Regions from separate parts of the Alkalimarinus coralli genome, predicted to be linked through region 1. Evidence: predicted binding sites of a transcription regulator. Region 1 holds the regulator's gene; each other region holds the start of a gene.

Region 1 (3,138 bases):
TAAGTACAAACAGCAGGTCAACAGGCTCATTATCGATCGAATCAAAGGGCACTTTCTGATTAAGCGTTAGCAAGGCTCCGATTACTTTGTGGCAGTTTTCCAGCCTGCAGTGAGGAATTGCGATTCCTTGACCAATGCCAGTACTGCCTAATCGTTCTCTACCGATCAGGCTGTTAAAGATCGTGTTTTCATTAATATCTGGATATTGTTGCGCTATTCGCTGCGCAATTTCTTCCAGAACTTTCTTTTTGCTGCTCCCGGGCAGGCTGCAAAGAGCCAGCTCGGGAGACAGTATAGATTGAATTGAAACTGACGTATCGGTCATTATTAATGCTTATTCTATTCTATGGCAAGTAACTTATCGTGCGGATGCACCGTGAAGTCTGTCGACATTCTTCTCTTTATGCTTAAGAATTTGACGGTCGAGCTTGTCTACCAGCATATCTATTGCTGCGTACATGTCTTCCTGCTCTGCTGTAGCATGAATATCGGCGCCACTGATATGAAGGGTCGCTTCTGCAATTTGACGAAGTTTTTGAACTGATAATGTAACCTGAACGTTGCTGATATGGTCAAAGTGTCGTTCAAGCTTTTCGAGCTTGCTGCTAACATAGTCTTTCAAAGAGTCTGTCAGATCAACGTGGTGTCCCGTAATATTCAATTGCATATTTCGCTCCTAGTATCGTTTTTGTGTTCCCTGAAATCTTCTACATATTGAGGCGCGTTTGAATGTGCGACTAGCAATGAGTCTACTAGTGAAACATCCGAATAGCGTTAACTCAATTCCTGGCAGTGATCAGCAAGGGAACAGAACTTCATTGCCTTTGTTTTTCACTTTACTTTCTTGATGACGCTTTGCCTGGGCTTGTGTTAAGCCCCGCCAAGCCTATCTTTTGATGCCAACAATCTTAGCATATTAGCTAATCCATTTATTGACTCAAAACCGTTTAATTCTGAATACCCCTCATAACTAAAATTATACTAAACGTTTTCGTTCATTTGATGGGGGTATTGACATCGCTTCGCGATATTTTGCGATGGTTCGTCTTGCTACTTTGATACCTTGTTCGTCGAGTATCGTTGCTATTTTGCTATCGCTTAGCGGTTTTTTGGCAGATTCAGCCGCTACCAGTTTTTTAATGATGGCGCGAATTGCGGTTGATGAACACTCGCCTCCAGATGCTGTGCTTACATGGCTGGAGAAGAAATATTTAAGTTCAAATATGCCTCTGGGAGTATGCATGAATTTTTGGGTGGTGACCCTTGATATGGTTGACTCATGCATATCTACGGCCTCCGCTATATCATGCAGAATAAGAGGCTTCATTGCCTCTTCACCATGATCAAGAAAACCTTGTTGATGTTCCACGATCTTACTGGAAACCTTCAGCAGTGTCTCATTACGACTTTGTAAGCTTTTAATAAACCACTTGGCCTCTTGTAACTGATCCTTCATATAAGTGTTGTCAGCACTACTGTCAGCTCGTTTAACGAGTGATGCGTAGCTTGAATTAACCCTTATCTTAGGGGCAATTTCCGGGTTGAGCTCCACTTTCCAACGCTCATTAACCTTTTTGACAACCACATCTGGAACAACATACTCGGGTGTATTACCGCTGATCTGCTCGCCTGGTCGAGGGTTAAGTGATTGAATGAGTTTGATAACCTGTTTAAGGTCGGTCTCTTTTATGCGGCTGCGTCTTATCAGTTGGGCGTAGTCCCGGTTGCCTAAAAGATTGAGGTAATGGTTGATGACCAGTTTTGCCTGAGGTAACCATGGTGTGCTATCTGGAAGCTGATTGAGTTGGATTAGCAGGCACTCTTGCAGGTCTCGACTGGCTACCCCTGGCGGATCAAAATGTTGAATTCGTTTTAGAACCGCTTGTACTTCGTCTAGCTCAACTTCGTGCTCGCTCGCTTCTTCCTGATTGGTTTCAGCAAAACCGGATAAGATCTCCTCAACGGTGCTGGATAAATAGCCATCGGTATTAACTGAGTCAATGATAGACATGGCGATCAGTTTATCAATGTCTGACATGGGGGTCAGGTTGAGTTGCCAAAGCAGATGATCCTGAAGGGATTCGCCCACGCTGTTACGTGACTCAAAGTCGCTATCTTCTTCTGGGGCAGGACCAGACGGTGCGTTGTTGGGGTAAATGTCATCCCATGCGGTATCTACTGGCAAGTCATTTGGAATGCTGTCAGACCAGTCTTCTGCGTTCATAATTTCATCAGAGCCTTCTGAGCTGGCTTCTGCCATGGACTCTTTAGCTTGCGATGCAGAATCATCGGCTGTGTTTTGCTCTTGGGAGGAGGTCTCTGTATCCGGGTTCTCGGATCGATTACGATCATCGTCAGATATTTCCAGCATTGGATTGGACTCAAGGGCCTCTTGGATTTCCTGCTGCAAATCAAGAGTAGAAAGCTGCAGTAAGCGTATTGCCTGCTGCAGTTGAGGGGTCATTGTCAGCTGCTGACCTAGTTTGAGCTGAAGTGATGCTTTCATGACCATTGATTACCTACCGCCTTATGCAAAACCATCAATGAACAAGGTCTCCTCATTGTTTAGTTATTTTATTGTCTCTACCAGGTTTAGTGTAAACCACTTCCGAGTCAGTTGTTTTATTATTTCCGGTTAATCATATTTTAGTTAGGAGATTGAAAAAATAGTAGTCATGGCAAGCGCTATTATTAATATTTGAGCACTGTAACGCTTGGGGAGACTATTAAAGCCTAAATTGTTCTCCTAGATATACATCTTTAACTTGTTGGTTTGACAGAACATCTTCCGCAGTGCCCGACGCTATAATGTGTCCGTCGCTCACGATATACGCTTTCTCACAAATATCAAGGGTTTCCCGAACATTATGGTCTGTTATTAGTACGCCTATCCCTTTCTCTTTCAAATGGGTGACGATCTGCTTGATGTCGCTTACAGAAATTGGGTCAACCCCGGCAAATGGCTCGTCAAGTAGTATAAAATCCGGCTCAGTGGCTAATGCGCGAGCGATTTCTACACGGCGGCGTTCGCCACCTGACAGGCTCATACCTAAGCTATCTTTTATATGTGTAATGTGAAACTCTTGAAGAAGGGTTTCCATCTTCTCTTTGCGTTCGGCTTTAGAAAGATCTTTCCGT
Region 2 (3,138 bases), 230 kb from region 1:
CAAAGTAGCATTGGTTACTGGCGCATCACGCGGTATTGGTGAAGCCATCGCCAAAACACTCGCCCGAGACGGTGCGCACGTGGTCTGCCTGGACGTCCCTCAAGCCAAAGAAGCGCTGGAATCTGTCGCAACCAGCATTGGTGGCAATACGTTGGCGCTTGATATTACTGAGCCCAACGCGCCAGAGGTTATTTCATCATACTTTAAAGAGAAGTTTGGTGGGCTGGATATCGTCGTTCACAACGCCGGTATCACACGGGATAAGACCCTCGGCAGAATGCCTGATCACTTCTGGGATCTACTGATCGATATAAACTTATCATCAGAAGAACGTATTAACGACGCACTCTTTGCCAACGAAGTATTTAACAAAAACGCGCGTATTGTCTGCGTCTCATCAATCAGCGGTATCGCCGGTAATGTTGGGCAAAGCAACTATGCGGCTTCAAAATCCGGTGTCATTGGTTATGTTGAATCCTTAAGCAAGCAACTCAAGGGCGGTATAACGATTAATGCCGTAGCTCCAGGGTTTATTGAAACGCAAATGACCGCAGCGATTCCATTTATGATTAGAGAGGCTGGCAGACGCATGAACTCGCTTAATCAAGGCGGCCAACCAGAAGATGTCGCAGAAGCCATCGCCTTCTTCTCAAGCCCGGCTTCTCAAGGCGTGAATGGTAATGTTTTAAGAGTGTGCGGACAGAGCTTGATTGGTAAGTAACACTTGCCAAGAAGCGCCTGATAACAACACATCAAGTTCGAAACCTGCACCTTTAAGTTGGAAACTTTAACGATTAATGTGCTTACCCAAAACAAGGCCCTTTGAGGGCCTTGTTTCTTCTACAGACTTAGACGTTCAAGCCCACGAGAAAACTAGCGGGCTTTAGTTATGGGCTAGCTAGTTTGATCTTCTCCTACCCAGTACAAGGGCGGCAAGCCCAAACAGCATTAACGAGCTCGGCTCCGGTACTGATGAAGATGGTCCACCTGGATCACAAATAGGGTCGCTGGGGTTGGTCAGACAACGATCCGTCGATAAGTCTGCGGTAAAACCAATATTCTGGAAATCCACCTGGCCATTGGTTCCCGACAAAAACGCCGTCACATACTGCACGTTTAGCGGAGCAGCCAGTGCTATATCTTGCGCGTATATACTAGGTGAAGAGCCAAGATCTGGCATTAACGAAAGGGCACCTACTTGCGTGCTTGTGGAATCAAAAAACGTAAAATCAATTTTATCGACGTCGTATGACTCTCCATGGTAGTTCCAAAAATGTAACGTAGACAAATCATATTGAGTGCCGAAGTCAAAAAGCAACTCTAAGCCGCCGCCCGAATACCAGATATGCGAGGCTTGACTGTGGATCTCTGCCGCGCCTGCACTTGGGGCGTCAATAACTTTATCTATGGTGTTGCCTCCGAAAAACGTATTGTTCGAAGTTGTAGCAGTGGTGCCAGCACCTACTTGCACAGATATATTATCTTGGTTCAAATAAACAGGTATGGCGCTAGCTTGAATAGCGCCAAAACTTGCGAATAGCCCTACTAATAGTTGTAACGATTTCTTCATTATAACTCTCCATCCATTGGTTTAGATTAATGGCTAAGATAACCGCGATTCAACATACAATAACTATACCAATATTTTTTTGTCGTACTTACAAAGTGTTAGAAAAAGGAATATTTATCTGCGTAAAAAACATCGACATTTTTGCAACGCGCAATGCATTAAACGACGATTACTGAATACCGCTTAAACACCAGGCAGCATCAACTAAATATTCTCTTAAAATTGAAATTGCTTATTGGGAACTCTTTTCTTACGAGGCATAATACCCGCACAGATATTTACCGGAGAGCCCCGTGACACAATTTCGCCCCTGTATCGACTTGCACCAAGGCAAAGTTAAACAAATCGTTGGTGGCAGCTTAAGCGCCAGTGGCGCGCAAACAAACTATGTCAGTGAATACGATGCCGCGTATTACGCAAAACTATACCGCGACCATAACTTAACCGGTGGCCATGTCATTGCTTTAGGCGAAGGCAATCAGGCGCAAGTGAAATTGGCATTGAATACCTGGCCAGGCGGACTGCAAGTTGGCGGTGGTATTAATGCGGAAAATGCAGTCTCATACCTTGATGCTGGTGCGAGTCATATCATTGTGACCTCTTATTTATTTGAGAATAATCAGTTCTCATGGCAGCGCTTAGAGCGCATTAAAGCCGAAGTTGGAAAACAACACTTGGTGCTCGATTTAAGTTGCCGTAAAAAAGACGATAGCTGGTTTATCGCCACCAACCGCTGGCAAACCGTTACTAATACTGAAGTTAACGAAGAAACCTTATTAAAACTTGCCTCCCACTGCGATGAATTTTTGATTCACGCCGCTGATGTTGAAGGCTTGCAAGGTGGAATCGATAGCGAACTTGTTACGTTGTTAGGACGCACAGTGACAATCCCTACCGTTTATGCTGGCGGAGCGCGCAACATTGCAGACCTTGAAAAGGTTCAGCAGCTATCTGACGGTAACGTAGATTTAACCATCGGCAGTGCTTTAGATATTTTTGGTGGCAGCGGCATAACACTTGAAGAATGCATTAAATGGAATAACGAAAATAACGGCCGCGGATAGAACCATAAATGCAACGAACCCTGTTAAGCCGACTAAGTAGCTAATCAGACCAACACGCTACTCGCTTAACTTATTCACCGGTATGGAACCTGGATAGTGCCCTTGAAGGACCTTATCCAGATTCCAAAAGAGGCCGTCAAGCCATTAGAACCGTTGTTATAGAGCCCCCTTTTTTTGTATACGCTGTAGCTACCCCACGATATCAGACTGATAAGTCGCACCAGTCTGGCAGACAAGATACACCCTGAACATACCGCACACGTTGGACTGTGAAACGTTTTGGTATCTTATAACCCATCCCTCGCTTCCACTTAGCAAATATGGATAACTCTCACAGAGCACCAGCCCTTTTTTATAGCTATCATCGTCATTTGCGACAATTATCTGAGCCCCACCACCAATAGGCACTTCTCCAGGGTTTCGACAATTTGCCCGGTAGTCGAATGTTTCACCTGGGCCTACATCAAAATCAATATCTTCATATATGTAATATCTAACGTCCAT
Region 3 (3,138 bases), 1.2 Mb from region 1:
TTCAACACTTGAGGTGGAAAGTGAGCTTTTATCAACAGCAACGCAACTCAACTTTACAAGCTCAGCCGATGACATAAAAGAGTGCAACGTCTTCATTGTCACCGTACCTACTCCAATTGACGAATTCAAAACCCCAGACCTGTCCCCCCTTATCAACTCCAGTAAAACGATTGGCGCAGTATTAAAAAAAGGCGATATCGTCATATATGAGTCAACCGTTTACCCTGGAGCGACTGAAGAAGAGTGTATTCCGGTTCTGGAAGCTGCATCCGGACTCAAGTTTAATGAGGATTTTTTTGCAGGCTATAGTCCTGAAAGGATAAACCCTGGCGACAAAGAGCATAGAGTCACCAATATTCTGAAAGTAACCTCAGGCTCCACACCGGAAATCGCGCGGTTCGTTGACAATCTATATAAATCCGTCATCACAGCTGGCACACACCTGGCCAGCAGCATAAGAGTCGCAGAAGCCGCCAAAGTCATCGAGAATACACAGCGCGACGTTAACATCGCACTGGTTAATGAACTTTCTCTGATTTTCAATAAGCTAAATATAGACACCCTTGAAGTACTTGAAGCCGCCGGAACAAAGTGGAATTTTCTGCCTTTCAGGCCCGGACTGGTTGGCGGACATTGCATCGGTGTTGACCCCTATTACCTTACCCACAAAGCACAGGCTATCGGTTATCATCCAGAGGTAATCCTCTCTGGAAGACGAATTAACGATCAAATGGGCGCCCATATTGCTGAATCAGTTGTAAAACTGATGATGAAACGTAAAATTCACGTAGTCGATTCCAGGGTATTGATTTTAGGCCTTACCTTCAAAGAAAACTGCCCGGATATTCGCAATACGCGAGTGACCGACATAGTCGAAGAGCTAAAAACATATCACGCCAATGTCGATATTTTTGACCCTTGGGCCAACAAAGAGCAAGTAAGCGAAGAGTATGGCTACGACCTCATTAGCAAACCTGAGGCAGACACCTACGACGCTGTTATTCTGGCGGTATCACATGACCACTTTAAAAACATGGGAACGTCGGCAATCAAAGCGCTTGGCCACACGAACTCAGTCCTTTATGACGTAAAATCACTGCTTGATAAAGAACAGATAGACGCAAGACTTTAAACCAATAAGTTTACCTGGGAACAAAGAGAGGGTGCAGAAAATACCTACACTGCACCCTCTCTATTAACTCCCACCTTCACACACCCTAGTAATACACCTTCACACTCCCTGGTAACACTCGCCCTAAGCCTTTCATTGCCCAACCAACCGCAGTCAGCTTTTTTTACACCCAGACAATTACCACTCCCTACCTCAACAAAAAAACAAACCTATCTAGCTGTATTCATTGCATTTTACAATTATGGCCCATGACTTGCTTAATTAGGTTATGTATAAAGCAGTGGATTAAACATAATCCTCATAACTAAAAAAGGAATTAAAGACATGAAAAGACTAGTACTGGCAGCAGCAATCACTGCAGCATCAGCGGCTACTAACGCATCAGTAATTACCAACGTAATAACAGGAACCGATGCAGAAGTACTTGCATACGGTGCCTTTTACGAAAGCAACTTTATAACTTCGACGAAAGAAACGTTTGAAAATGGTTTTACAACCGTTGCTGGCGGCGCAGACAACAGCGGTACAACGGTAAACACCTCAGTTGGCTCGTTTACATCAGAAGCAACTGCTACACCAGGGTCATATGGGGCAACACTGGCTGTTTCTGAAGCATCTACAACAGTATTCTCTGGCCGTAAAAACACTACAGCAGGCGGTACAAACTGGCTAGACAGCAACGATTCAACCAAGGTTGTTTGGGAACTGGCTCTTGATCCTGTTTCATCTTTCAGCGATATCGGCTTCTACTTAAGCGATGTAGGCGATGTTGAAGCATTCCTAAATGTTGAGTTTGACGATGGAACCACTCAATCAATCGACCTTTTGGGTAACACACCAAACGGTAATCTTCAGTACGTCACTGCGCACTTTGACCCAAGCGTAACTTATGCAAAAATTGTTTTTAACAACTTGCTAGCAGACGGTAGCTGGGCTGATAACGATGGCTGGGGTATTGACGACATTATCGTTGGTAAAGTGCCAGAGCCAAGCAGTGTCGCTCTTTTAGGCTTAGGCCTTCTTGGAGCGGGCATGGCTCGTCGCAACAAGAAAGCTTAATCAGCACTTGGATAGTAAAAACCCGGCTTTATGCTGGGTTTTTTACTTTAAAAACAACGACCGCCATTGCATAAAAACCTAATTACAATAAAACCGGCTCAATCTCTAACGAAATACCGAATTTAGATTTTACAGATTTATTTATCCGCTCGGCGAGATTAAGAATATCTGTTGATGAGCCGCTATTATGGTTTATCAGCACTAGCGCCTGCATCGAGTGAACCCCCACTCGTTCTTCACGATACCCTTTCCAGCCTGCCTCCTGAATGAGCCAGCCAGCAGCCAACTTATACAACCCACTGCCGATATCATAAAATACCGTATCGGGATATGTCTCAAGCAGCAAGTCCAGCTTAGCCTTCTCTACCACCGGGTTCTTGAAAAAACTCCCAGCATTGGGCGTACTTTGCACATCAGGCAGTTTACTTTTCCTTGCCTCAATAACTGCATTACTGACATCTTTAGCCGTTATTGCCGCCTTTGGCAGCCTGTTCTTAATATCACCATAAGACGTTTTTAGCTGGCCATTTTTATTAAGCCGCACCTTCACAGAGACAATAATAAATCTACCGGGCAGCCTTTTGAACAGACTGTCTCTATACCCAAAGTCAAGATCAGCCCCTATTAAAGTAATCGGTTCCAAACTGTCGGCCTCAAGGTCGACAACAGACACTTCAACCAGTACGTCTTTAATCTCTACACCATAGGCACCAATATTTTGAACAGGTGCAGCCCCAACAGTTCCGGGGATTAGCGATAAATTTTCAACGCCACTGTAGCCCTGACCTAATGTAAAAAGCACAAAATCATGCCAGTTCTCGCCCGCCCCGACAGTGAAGTCTGCAGTATGGCTATCAATATGCTCGATTTCACGCCCCATAATTGACATACGGATCACAACACCTGAAATATATGGAGATAGAATTACATTACTCCCTCCTCCAAGC

What was found. Region 1 encodes sigma-54, which starts transcription at its own class of promoters, with help from an activator protein. Its sites were predicted from a motif close to GTTGGCACGNNNNTNGNNT; they were not measured.
Region 2: the regulator sigma-54 is predicted to act here: its motif matches at 1,625-1,643, upstream of MY523_RS03895 (PEP-CTERM sorting domain-containing protein).
Region 3: the regulator sigma-54 is predicted to act here: its motif matches at 1,373-1,391, upstream of MY523_RS08010 (PEP-CTERM sorting domain-containing protein).

The regions. Positions count from the first base shown of each region.
Region 1 covers NZ_CP096016.1:649,290-652,427, forward strand. Annotated here, with positions in the region: gene ptsN (PTS IIA-like nitrogen regulatory protein PtsN) at 1-325, opposite strand, end outside; gene hpf (ribosome hibernation promoting factor) at 359-667, opposite strand; gene MY523_RS02870 (RNA polymerase factor sigma-54) at 977-2,506, opposite strand; gene lptB (LPS export ABC transporter ATP-binding protein) at 2,727-3,138, opposite strand, start outside.
Region 2 covers NZ_CP096016.1:879,337-882,474, reverse strand. Annotated here, with positions in the region: gene MY523_RS03900 (3-oxoacyl-ACP reductase) at 1-721, shown strand, start outside; gene MY523_RS03895 (PEP-CTERM sorting domain-containing protein) at 899-1,570, opposite strand; gene hisA (phosphoribosylformimino-5-aminoimidazole carboxamide ribotide isomerase) at 1,864-2,634, shown strand; gene MY523_RS03885 (hypothetical protein) at 2,824-3,138, opposite strand.
Region 3 covers NZ_CP096016.1:1,808,195-1,811,332, forward strand. Annotated here, with positions in the region: gene tviB (Vi polysaccharide biosynthesis UDP-N-acetylglucosamine C-6 dehydrogenase TviB) at 1-1,132, shown strand, start outside; gene MY523_RS08010 (PEP-CTERM sorting domain-containing protein) at 1,457-2,191, shown strand; gene murB (UDP-N-acetylmuramate dehydrogenase) at 2,274-3,138, opposite strand, start outside.